Regions from separate parts of the Idiomarina sp. Sol25 genome, predicted to be linked through region 2. Evidence: predicted binding sites of a transcription regulator. Region 2 holds the regulator's gene; the other holds the start of a gene.

Region 1 (6,068 bases), on a different contig from region 2:
TCATCGTGCTCGCAGATGTAGGTCACGGTCCGTTTAAATGCTGGATCGTTCAACATAGGTGTTGCTATCAATAAATGGTTCTGCAAACTGTTCATCGACTCACCGACTCCTTAACGATAATCTCTACTGACAAGATGGGGGCGCATAGTTGAATTTCAATTCAGCTTTTCTTCTATTGCCTTAAAGACTAATTCGGCAATGTTGATGTCGTAGGCGTTTTCAATTTCGCGCATACAGGTTGGGCTGGTTACATTAATTTCTGTAATGCGGTCGCCAATAACGTCCAGTCCAACAATAATGAGCCCACGTTTTTTTAATTCCGGTGCCACTTTACGAGTCAGAGCCCAGTCACTTTCCGATAAAGGCTGGGCGCGCCCGCTGCCACCGGCGGCAAGGTTTCCACGGGTTTCTCCGGCGCTGGGAATACGCGCTAAAGAATAAGGCACAGGCTCACCATCAATAATCAAAATGCGTTTGTCGCCGTCTTTAATCTCTGGCAAATATCTTTGCGCCATGGCGTAGCGCTGACCTTTCTCGGTCAGAGTTTCAATAATAACGCCTAAGTTACTACCATCGGCACCCACTTTGAAAATTGAAGCGCCACCCATGCCATCCAGGGGTTTTAAAATCACCTCACCATGCTTTTTATGGAAAGCTTTAATGACATCCGCTCTGGAACTCACCAGTGTGTCGGCAATAGAGTCTGCGAACCACGAAGTAAAAAGCTTTTCGTTACAGTCGCGCAGGCTCTGCGGTTTATTCACTACCAGGCTACCGCGCTGTTCGGCCAGTTCCAGCATTTGCGTGGCGTATAGAAATTCGCTGTCAAAAGGCGGATCTTTACGCATCATAATGACGTCAAAATCCTCTAGCGGGCGGTATTCGCTATCGGTTAAGCTGTAAAAGTCCGTTTTTTGATCTTGAACACGAATTTCCCGTGCAAAAGCCATTGGTTGACCGTTATCGATGACTAAGTCGCCCATTTCCAGATAAAAACACTGATAACTACGCGCCTGAGCTTCCAGCAATAAGCGAAAACTGGTGTCTTTCTCGGTTTTAACGGTGGCGATAGGGTCCATCACCATAGCTAACTTCTTCATATAAACTCCTTTAGCTTAAGTCGCCAAACTGATATTGCACGGCGGTTAGCGCTGAAAGCGCGGCGGTTTCTGTTCTTAGTATTCGTGGTCCTAAACGCATGGGTTTAAATCCTTGTTGCCCGGCGGTACTGACTTCCGCATCAGTGAACCCACCCTCAGGACCAATCAATAATTGTATTCCCTTCTCGGCCTGCTGAAATGACGACAACGGCTGGGTAGCGGTCGGGTCTAAGGTCAGGCGCAACCCTGCGAAGTCGCTTTCAATAAAATCCGCGAATTGCTGTGCTGGCTTTACTTGTGGAACCACGCTACGGCCACACTGTTCACAGGCAGAATGGACAATTTTTTGCCATTGCAACTGTTTCTTTTCCAGTCTGTCGCCACTTAATTTAACGCCGCAGCGCTCACTAAACAGTGGGGTAATTTCGGTTACTCCCAGCTCGACCGACTTTTGCAGGACAAAATCCATACGGTCGCCACGTGAAACGACCTGCGCCAAATGAACATTGACCGATGATTCAGATGCGTTAGCCTGACTGCCCGTTGCAATAAACTGCGCGGACTTTTTTTTAACTGAAGCAATCTTTGCTTCATAATTCTGGCCGTCACCGTTGAATAAAACAATGTTATCACCTACGTTCAAACGCAATACTTTGATCAGGTGCTGAAAAGCATCCGAACTCAATTCGGTTTCAGTTTGTAACTTGATAGAGTCGGGGTGATAAATCCGCGGTACTCGCATGTCGTCAGCCTTATTCGGACTTTTAGACGTCCAGAAGTAGAAAAAAAAAGAGTGATCGGTTACATTATGCAACCAGTACTAAACGATTTCATTAAAATTAAGGAATAGTGGGCATATGTCACGTCACCTGTTTACCTCAGAGTCAGTGTCCGAAGGGCATCCGGACAAAATTGCCGACCAGATATCCGATGCGGTTCTAGACGCAATTTTAGCAAAAGATCCTAAAGCCCGGGTTGCTTGTGAAACCTACGTGAAAACCGGCATGGTGCTGGTTGGCGGCGAAATCTCAACAAAGGCCTGGGTTGATGTTGAAGACTTGGCGCGTCAAACCGTAAAAGATATTGGGTACCGACATTCTGACATGGGGTTTGATGGCGCATCTTGTGCTGTACTAAACGCTATTGGTAAACAAAGTGGTGACATCAATCAGGGCGTTGATCGTGCTAACCCAGAAGAGCAAGGCGCAGGTGATCAGGGCTTAATGTTTGGTTATGCCTCGAATGAAACTTCAGTTTTAATGCCCGCCCCTATTACTTACGCGCACCGGGTTATGCAGCGTCAGTCGGAAGTGCGCAATAACGGCACACTGGACTGGTTGCGTCCGGACGCGAAAAGTCAGCTGACCTTCGTTTATGAAAACGGTAAGCCTGTTGCCATTGATACAGTCGTGTTCTCCACTCAGCACCGAGAAGACATTACTCAGGAAACGCTGCGCGAAGCCGTGATGGAAGAAATTATCAAGCCTGTATTGCCGGAGCAGTGGGTTTCAAAAGACACGCAGTTTCACATTAACCCAACCGGTCGTTTCGTGGTCGGCGGGCCGATGGGTGACTGCGGGTTGACCGGGCGTAAAATTATTGTTGATACCTATGGCGGCATGGCGCGTCACGGTGGCGGCGCCTTCTCGGGTAAAGACCCGTCAAAAGTTGACCGCAGTGCGGCTTATGCAGCGCGTTATGTCGCTAAGAACCTGGTCGCTGCTGGTCTGGCTGAACGTTGCGAACTGCAAATTTCTTACGCCATTGGTGTGGCAGAACCAACTTCTATCAGTATCGATACCTTCGGCACGTCTAAACACTCAGAAGAGCAGTTAATTGCGCTGGTGCGTCGTCATTTTGACTTACGCCCTTACGGATTAATAAAAATGCTTGACCTGGAACGCCCGATCTATAAGCAGACAGCGGCATACGGGCATTTTGGGCGGGACAACCTGCCGTGGGAGCAAACGGACAAAGCCTCCGATTTACAGGCTGATATTTAAACAAAATATTGCCTATAAATTTGCTTGTACCCCCTGAAATGTGGAGAATACGCGCATCGCAAGTTGCTCTTCACCTTCCAGGGGGTTTTTCATGTCAGAACGTCAATATCTCGCCAATGCCATTCGTGCGCTTAGTATGGATGCGGTTCAGAAAGCCAAATCAGGACACCCCGGAGCGCCCATGGGTATGGCAGATATCGCAGAAGTTCTCTGGCGTGACTATTTAAAACATAACCCCCACAACCCCAGCTGGGCCGATCGCGACCGTTTTGTGTTATCGAATGGGCACGGGTCAATGCTAATTTACTCGCTATTGCACCTGTCCGGTTATGACCTGAGCATTGAAGACATTAAACAATTCCGTCAGTTAGACTCAAAAACCCCGGGTCACCCTGAATACGGCTATACACCAGGTGTGGAAACCACTACCGGCCCGCTGGGACAAGGGCTTGCAAATGCCGTAGGTATGGCGCTGGCTGAGAAAGTATTGGCTGCGCAATTTAACCGCGATAATCATGAAATTGTGGATCACCACACCTACACTTTTTTGGGCGACGGCTGTTTGATGGAAGGTATTTCGCACGAAGCTTGCTCTCTGGCCGGTACTTTAGGTTTAGGTAAGCTCATTGCCTTTTACGATGATAACGGCATTTCCATTGATGGCGAAGTGGAAGGCTGGTTCACTGACGATACAGCAAGTCGTTTTGAGTCTTACGGCTGGCACGTAATTAACAAAGTTGACGGACACGACTCTGCTGCGATAACCCGAGCAATTGATGAAGCCCGTGCAACTGAAGATAAACCGACTCTTATTATCTGCAAAACGGTAATTGGCTATGGCGCACCGAACAAGCAAGGTTCTGAAAGTTGCCATGGTGCACCTCTGGGTGACGAAGAAATTGTTGCTGCGCGTAAGCAACTGAACTGGCCACACCAAGCCTTTGAAGTGCCGGCAGACGTATACCAAAAATGGTCTGCAGTTGATAAGGGTGCAGCGGTTGAGTCTTCCTGGAATAAGCGCTGGGTTGCTTACGAGCAAGAATACCCGCAACTGGCAAAAGAATTGAAGCGTCGTTTGAATGGCGAGCTTCCGGAAAACTTCGAAAACACAGTGCACAATTACGCGAAGCAACTGCAGAGCAGCCCTGACGCCATAGCTACCCGCAAAGCGTCACTGAATGTACTGAATGAGTTTGGTCCTAAACTACCGGAGCTGTTAGGCGGTTCCGCCGACTTAGCCGGCTCTAATCTTACCTTATGGAAGGATGCAAAAGGCATTTCTGCCGACGACGCGAGTGGCAACTATGTATTCTATGGTGTCCGTGAGTTTGGCATGTCCGCCATTATGAATGGTGTTACTTTGCACGGTGGCTTTAAAGCCTATGGCGCTACCTTCCTGATGTTTATGGAATACGCGCGCAACGCTGTGCGTATGTCAGCGCTCATGAAGCAGCCCAGCATTTTTGTTTACACCCACGACTCTATCGGTTTGGGTGAAGATGGGCCGACACACCAACCGGTCGAGCAATTGGCTAACTTGCGTCAGACACCAAACCTGCAATGCTGGCGTCCGTGCGACCAGGTTGAAACAGCCGTAGCCTGGGGGGCTGCAGTACAAAGTAGTAAAACCCCATCGGCGTTGGTCTTCAGCCGTCAGGGCATGCAGCAACAAGAGCGTAATGAAGATCAGTTAACCAATATTGCCCGCGGTGGCTATGTGCTGAAAGACTGTGAAGGCGAGCCGGACGTTATTTTAATTGCTACCGGGTCGGAAGTTGATTTAGCCGTTAACGCCTTTGAGCAACTGACTGATGAGGGGCACAAGGTACGCGTTGTTTCTATGCCATCGACCAATGTGTTTGATATTCAGGATACTGAATACAAAGAGTCTGTGTTGCCATCGAGCGTTACGCGTCGAGTTGCCGTTGAAGCAGGTATTGCCGACTTCTGGTACAAATACGTTGGGCTTAACGGTGAAATCGTTGGCATGACAACCTTTGGTGAATCTGCTCCGGCTGGCGACTTATACAAACATTTTGGCATTACCACAGAAAATACCGTGGCCGCCGCTAAACGCTTGTTGGGAGCTTAAATGAGCGAACCGGCTCGTATTGCAATTAATGGCTTCGGCCGCATTGGCCGGAGCTTTTTGCGCGCGCTGTACGAAAACGGCTATCGCGACAGTGTGCAGGTAGTACTGATTAACGAGCCTGCGGCGTCGGAAGCGATAGCGCATTTGCTCAAATACGACTCAAGCCACGGTCGTTTTGGAGAAAAAGTAACGCAGTCGGGTGATGCGCTGACAGTTGCCGGAGACAATATTGCTTTAACTCACAAGACCGAGATTGAAGCCATTGACTGGCGTGCTCATAGGGTTGATTTTGTCATTGATTGTACCGGTGTATTCGGCAGTCAGGCCGACGGTCAGCTTTATCTGCAGCAAGGCGTAAAACGTGTATTGTTTTCTCATCCCGGCAAGCCGGACGTTGATTTCACCGCCATTTATGGCGTGAATGAAAAAGAACTCACCGTTGAACATAAAGTGGTGTCGAACGGCTCCTGCACAACAAACTGCATTGTGCCGGTCATTAAGGTATTGGACGATGCTTTCGGAATAGACTCCGGTGCTATTACGACCATCCATTCTGCTATGCATGACCAGCAGGTTATTGATGCATACCACCCGGACTTAAGACGAACCCGCGCCGCCGGGCGCTCTATTATTCCGGTAGATACCCGTTTGGCGCGCGGTATCGAACGAATATTGCCGCATTTAGAAGGGCGGTTTGAGGCCATCGCCGTGCGCGTGCCCACGACCAATGTTACCGCTATGGATTTAAGCGTTACGCTAAACAGCGACGCCACTATTGAGCAGATTAATCAGGTTTTACGTGAGCAGAGCGAGCAGCAGCTGGCGGGCATACTGGATTACACCGAAGAGCCTTTAGTCTCAATAGATTTTAAC
Region 2 (6,068 bases):
TTGTTTCTTAGCCTAAAAGCGATAGACTAATTAGCATTCTGATAACCAGACTCAGGTATCACCGCATGACAGATTTTCGCCAACAAGCACTGGATTACCACGAATACCCGACTCCGGGTAAAATCTCGGTTGAACTGACCACTCCTGCTGAAACCAGCAAAGATCTAGCTCTCGCCTACAGCCCGGGCGTAGCAGAACCGGTTCGGGAAATTGCTCAGGACCCGGACGCTGCTTACCGTTATACTGCCAAGGGCAACATGGTGGCGGTTATTACCAACGGAACGGCTATTCTTGGTTTGGGAAATTTGGGACCACTGGCGTCAAAACCGGTAATGGAAGGTAAGGCTCTATTATTCAAGCGCTTTGCCGGACTGGACTCTATTGATATTGAAGTGAGTCACCGTACCACGCAAGACTTTATCAATACCGTTGCTAACATTGCCGACACTTTTGGTGGTATTAATTTAGAAGACATAAAAGCGCCCGAATGCTTTGAAATTGAACAAGCTTTAATAGAGCGTTGCAATGTTCCGGTGTTTCACGATGATCAGCATGGTACTGCTATTGTGACTGCCGCCGGTATGCTGAATGCACTGGAAATTCAGGGCAAAACGCTATCGGAATCTCGCATTGTGTGTCTTGGTGCCGGTGCTGCCGCCATCGCCTGTATGGAACTTTTAATTAAATGTGGCGCGCAACGTGAGCACATTTATATGCTCGACTCAAAAGGCGTTATTCACACCCGTCGTGACGATTTAAACGAATACAAAGAGCTGTTTGCCAACAATACCGATAAACGCACGCTAAGAGATGTTATCGAAGGTGCCGATATCTTCGTGGGTGTTTCAGGGCCAAACTTACTCAGCGCAGAAGAGTTGAAACTTATGGCGCCAAACCCCGTTCTATTTGCCTGCTCTAACCCCGACCCGGAGATTAAACCAGAAACCGCTATGGCGGCACGTGATGACCTGATTATGGGAACCGGGCGCTCGGACTACCCGAACCAGGTGAACAACGTTTTATGCTTCCCGTTTATGTTTCGCGGCGCGTTAGATGTGCGAGCTACAGCGATTAATGACGAAATGAAGGTTGCCTCAGTAGAGGCCATTCGCCAGCTGGCGAAAGAGCCAGTGCCGGAATCAGTATTAAAAGCAGCCGGCGTCAAAGAATTAACCTTCGGTCGTGATTATATTATTCCTAAGCCAATTGACCCGCGCTTGTGCTCACGGGTCTCGCGTGCCGTTGCGGAAGCTGCGGTGAAGTCCGGCGCAGCTAAAATCGATTTACCGAAAAATTATATGCAGGATTAATCGTCGAGCTCTTCGTCGGTCGGAATAGGTAATCCCCGGGCTTCCAGCTCTTCGCGCACGGCCTTGGGGATTTTATTCGGATTGGACTTTTGTAAGTCTTTATCTTCCGGCAGTGGCTGACCGGTAAAAGCATGTAAAAACGCCTCGCAAAGCAGTTCGCTGTTGGTAGCATGGCGAAGATTATTAACTTGGCGACGGGTTCGTTCATCGGTCAGTACCTTTAATACACGCGTGGGTATTGAGACCGTAACTTTTTTCACCTGCTGACTCTTACGACCGTGTTCAGCATAAGGGTAAATATATTCGCCGTTCCATTTCATTGTTACTATCCCACTATATAACAAAACCACATAAGTTATAATGAATTGTACCCGAATGAGCGACCCCGTCAAATTTTATCCGTCTAGATGGCTAAAAGTTACTGACATTTGCCTGACAATATTTTAGCCTTAGTAGCAGTTACCTAATTTAAGCGAGTAGTTAAGGAAGGCGGAATGACAACAACTCAGCTCACAGAAGAGCAAAAGCAAGCCGTTGCCGACAGCGTTCAGGTGCATAAGTTTGGTGGCAGCAGTCTTGCCGATGCGTTCTGCTATCGCCGCGTTGCCCGTATTGTAACCGAGTACGCCGGTGCCAGCGACCTAGTCGTCGTTTCCGCAGCCGGAGACACAACCAACCGCATTCTTGCCATTATTAATGCCAAAGCACAGCCGGGCGACACCGCCAGCATTCTGCTCGATCAATTAGAGAGTTTTCAGCAAGGGCTGATCACCGAATTATTAAGCGGTAACTTACAGCAGCAACTGCTGCAACAATCTCAGCAAGACTTCATCCGCTGGCGTCAATGGTTAGAGGGCGACGAAATCATTAACCATAATGCCGAGTTACTGTCCTACGGTGAGCTTTGGTCCGCCCGCTTGTTATCAGCTTTACTGCAAAAACAGGGCACCCGCGCCGACCACATTGATGCCCGGGACTTTTTACTCGCCGCAGATGCCCCTGAGCCCGTTATTCAGGTAGAACACTCTCGTGAAAAGCTATTACAAAGAGTAGCTCCTCACTCGGGCACCCGCTTTATTGTTACTGGCTTTATCGCCCGCGGTTTAAACGGCGAGAGCTTAACTCTGGGGCGTAACGGCAGTGACTATTCAGCGACCTTAGTCGGCAGTCTGCTGGATACACGCCAGGTTACTATCTGGAAAGACGTGGCCGGCGTTTATTCGGCAGACCCGCGTAAAGTTGAGCGCGTAGTCAGCTTACCGACATTAGACTGGACCGAAGCCGAAGAACTAGCGCGTCTTGGCAGCCCGGTTTTGCATCCAAGAACCTTTCAGCCGGTCGACCGCCAGCGCATGGTCATTTCCGTTCGCTCCAGTTTGAAAGTAGAAAATCAGCAAACGCGTATTGGTCAGTTCCAGAATACCCAGCCTCGCGGAAAAGTCTTCACTTCACTGTCTGAGGTGGTGCTCTTTAAGGTTGAGCTGCACGATAAAGCCTTAGTAAAACGTCTGGACGAACTGGAGTTAGAGCCGCTGGTCAGCTGGACCGAGCCGGAGAATCATCAGCAATATCTGGTGTTTCATCAAAACCACTTAGACTACCTGACCGGCTGGTTAGACAGTCTGGGGGCCGGTGACGCCATAACTCAAATTCGCGGATACTCTATGCTGGCCATTGTCGGTAACCGCATTCAGGAAACCGACCAGTTCTCGACCTTTAAACTGCAACTTTCCGAACAAAAAGTACGACGCTTTGCTCTGACGCAGAGCGGTGACTCTGCTGTTGCTATTCTGGAGCAAAAGCTTGATAACCGTTTACTCAATCGTCTGCACAGCCAATTATTTAACTACCGTCGCAGCCTGGGCGTGCTGGTTATTGGTCGCGGCAACATTGGGACAGCCTGGCTGGAACTGTTCCGCCAGCAGCGTGACCGTATTAATCAAGTGATGGACGTTCGGGTTATGGGCATCGCTAACTCCCGGCGTTTATGGCTGGATTACAATGGCGTAGAGCTCACTCAGTGGGCCGAAGACTTCGACCGCCTGGCACGACCCTATGTACTCACGGAACTGCTGCGCGAGCTCCCCAATGCGCCATACGACGAACTGGTGGTGATTGATTTAACCGACGCCCAACAAGTCGCGCAGCTGTATCCCAGCTTGTTCGCAAACGGCCTGCATATTATCAGCGCCAATAAGCGCGCGGGCTCTGCCGACGAGGCGCTGTACCGGGAAATTCGTACCATTCAGCACGAGTACAAGCGCGAATGGCTGTACAACACCACGGTGGGTGCCGGATTACCGCTGAATTATGCCATAAACGACTTGCGTAATTCCGGCGACGAAATTCGCAGCATCTCCGGCATTTTCTCAGGCACCATGTCCTGGCTGTTTGAGAATTTCACCAAAGGAGTCACGTTCAGTTCACTGGTAAAAGAAGCCAAAGAGCGGGGTTACAGCGAGCCTGACCCCCGTGAAGATTTGTCCTGTCAGGACTTGGTGCGTAAGTTACTGATTCTGGCACGCGAAATTGGCTTAAAACTGGACTGGCAGGACATTGAAGTAAAAAGTCTGGTGCCGGAACATTTACGTGACTTGCCACTTAGCGAGTTTATGCAGCGCTTATCGGAACTTGATGAGCCTATGACAGCCATGCTGGACGAAGCGGCTAAAGACGGCAAAGTACCGCGACTGCTGGCCAGCTTTACCGTCAGTGACGAACAAAGAGTTACTGCTCAGGTTGGTATTGAGTACATTCCGGAAGGAGACATGCTGGCTAACTTAATACCCGGTGAAAACATCTTTGTTATCTACACCGACTGGTATTCAGAAATGCCATTAGTTATTAGCGGGCCTGGCGCGGGTAAACACGTTACCGCCGGTGGCGTGCAGTCGGACCTAAATCAGTTACTGAGTAAACTGGCAGTGGGAGCTTAACGCTCCCACTAATTTGTTATTACACAGATTTTATCTGGCTAGAATAAGTCGTCATCATCTTCTTGAAAGATATCGCCATTAGACTGACCGTTATCACGACTGTACTCCGTTGGTTCTGTACCACGTATAAAGTATTCAAACCGCGTGGTGTAGTCACTTTTGTGTGATAACTTTCCACTTTCTAAGTCAATACGGACATTCACCACTCCCGGCGGAATGCCAAAGTCACTCGACGGAAACAATGGCAGTGCTTTTTCCATAAACAAGATCCAGCCCGGCAACGCGGTTTTCGCACCCGCTTCACCGCCGGTGATTGCCTGCTGACTGGAATCAACTTCAGGGTGCTTCGACGTGCGTCCCAGTTTACGGGAAACGTCATCAAACCCCACCCACACAGTTGTCGCAAGGTTTGATGTAAAACCTGAGAACCAAGTATCACGGACATCGTTAGTGGTACCGGTTTTACCGGCAATGTTGCGACCAACAGCTTCATTAATGGGTTTAGAACGCTGAATACGCCAGGACGTACCGTTCCAGCCTGTGCCATTCGCCCAGCTGCCACCGCCCCATACTGCTGAGTTCATTGCCTGCTCAACCAAAAACGCATTTTGCTCGCTAATGATCTGCGGAGCTGGCTTGTCACAGTCAAAACAGGCGCGCAGCGGGTCGGTTTCCTCAATCACGTTGCCGTCGGCGCCTTCAATGCGTTTGATAAAGTAGGGTTCTACCAGAAAACCGCCGTTAGAAAACGCCGCATAAGCACGAGCTACTTGCATGGGGGTCATTGACAAAGAACCCAGAGAAAGCGATTCGTTTTCAGGGATTTTTGAGCGATCGAGACCAAACTTAGCCAAATGATCCGCCACTTTTTTAACCCCCAATTCGCGAATTAAACGCACCGAAACTACGTTCTTGGACTTAGCCAGAGCTTTACGCAAACGGATAGGGCCTTCATAGACTTCCGGCGAGTTTTTCGGTCGCCAGGCTACGCCAGAGCCAGGGTTCCACTGATTAATGGGTGCATCGTTCACCAGCGTAGCCAGGGTTAAACCTTCTTCAAACGCGGCTGAGTAAATCAAAGGTTTAATATTAGAACCTACCTGACGCTCTGCCTGCAACGCACGGTTGTATTGGCTCAGCTGGAAACTGTAACCACCCACAACAGCGGCAACAGCGCCATCGTCCGGGCGCAAAGATACCACTGCAGAACTTGGCTCAGGAATTTGCGCCAGTCGCCATTCGCTGTCGTCATTCACCCGGCGCAGCCAAATAACATGACCCGGTTGCATAATTTCATCTGCGGTTTCCGGTGGCGGTCCCTGGCGTTCCTCGTTCAGATACTCTCGAGCCCAGTGCATCGCTTTCCATGGCAGGGTTAACTTGCCCTCACCCTTAACTAATACCTCAGCCGACTGCTCTCCGACTGCGGTCACAACCGCCGGCGTTACTGCACCAATAACACGCAACTGCTCCAGATACTGTCGTATAGCAGGTTCTTTAACAGGCTCTTCGTTTTTCTCTGCAGACCACAATATGCTGACGGGACCGCGGTAGCCGTGTCGCTCATCATAACTGTGCAGGTTATCCCAGATAGACTGACGTGCAGCCAGCTGTACGTCACTTCTTATGGTTGTGTAAACTTTGTAGCCTTCGTTATAGGCTTTGTCTTCACCATAACGATCCACCATTTCCTGACGCACCATTTCCGCCAGATAAGGCGCATTAACTGTCACTTCGGCACCGTGTCGACGGGCTGTAACGGGTGCATTAGCAGCTTCTTCAAACTCTGCGCGCGTAATTTTCTTTTCATCGAGCATGCGCA

The links. Region 2 encodes MetJ, which represses methionine synthesis genes. Its sites were predicted from a motif close to TAGACGTCTAGACGTCTA; they were not measured.
Region 1: the regulator MetJ is predicted to act here: its motif matches at 1,858-1,875, upstream of metK (methionine adenosyltransferase).

The regions. Positions count from the first base shown of each region.
Region 1 is NZ_JAUPEW010000002.1:325,140-331,207, reverse strand. Features, by position in the region: gene Q5L94_RS05660 (YqgE/AlgH family protein) at 1-95, opposite strand, end outside; gene gshB (glutathione synthase) at 156-1,100, opposite strand; gene Q5L94_RS05650 (16S rRNA (uracil(1498)-N(3))-methyltransferase) at 1,111-1,842, opposite strand; gene metK (methionine adenosyltransferase) at 1,958-3,103, shown strand; gene tkt (transketolase) at 3,195-5,195, shown strand; gene epd (erythrose-4-phosphate dehydrogenase) at 5,196-6,068, shown strand, end outside.
Region 2 is NZ_JAUPEW010000003.1:189,571-195,638, forward strand. Features, by position in the region: gene Q5L94_RS06845 (malic enzyme-like NAD(P)-binding protein) at 66-1,310, shown strand; gene metJ (met regulon transcriptional regulator MetJ) at 1,307-1,630, opposite strand; gene Q5L94_RS06855 (bifunctional aspartate kinase/homoserine dehydrogenase II) at 1,805-4,246, shown strand; gene Q5L94_RS06860 (PBP1A family penicillin-binding protein) at 4,285-6,068, opposite strand, start outside.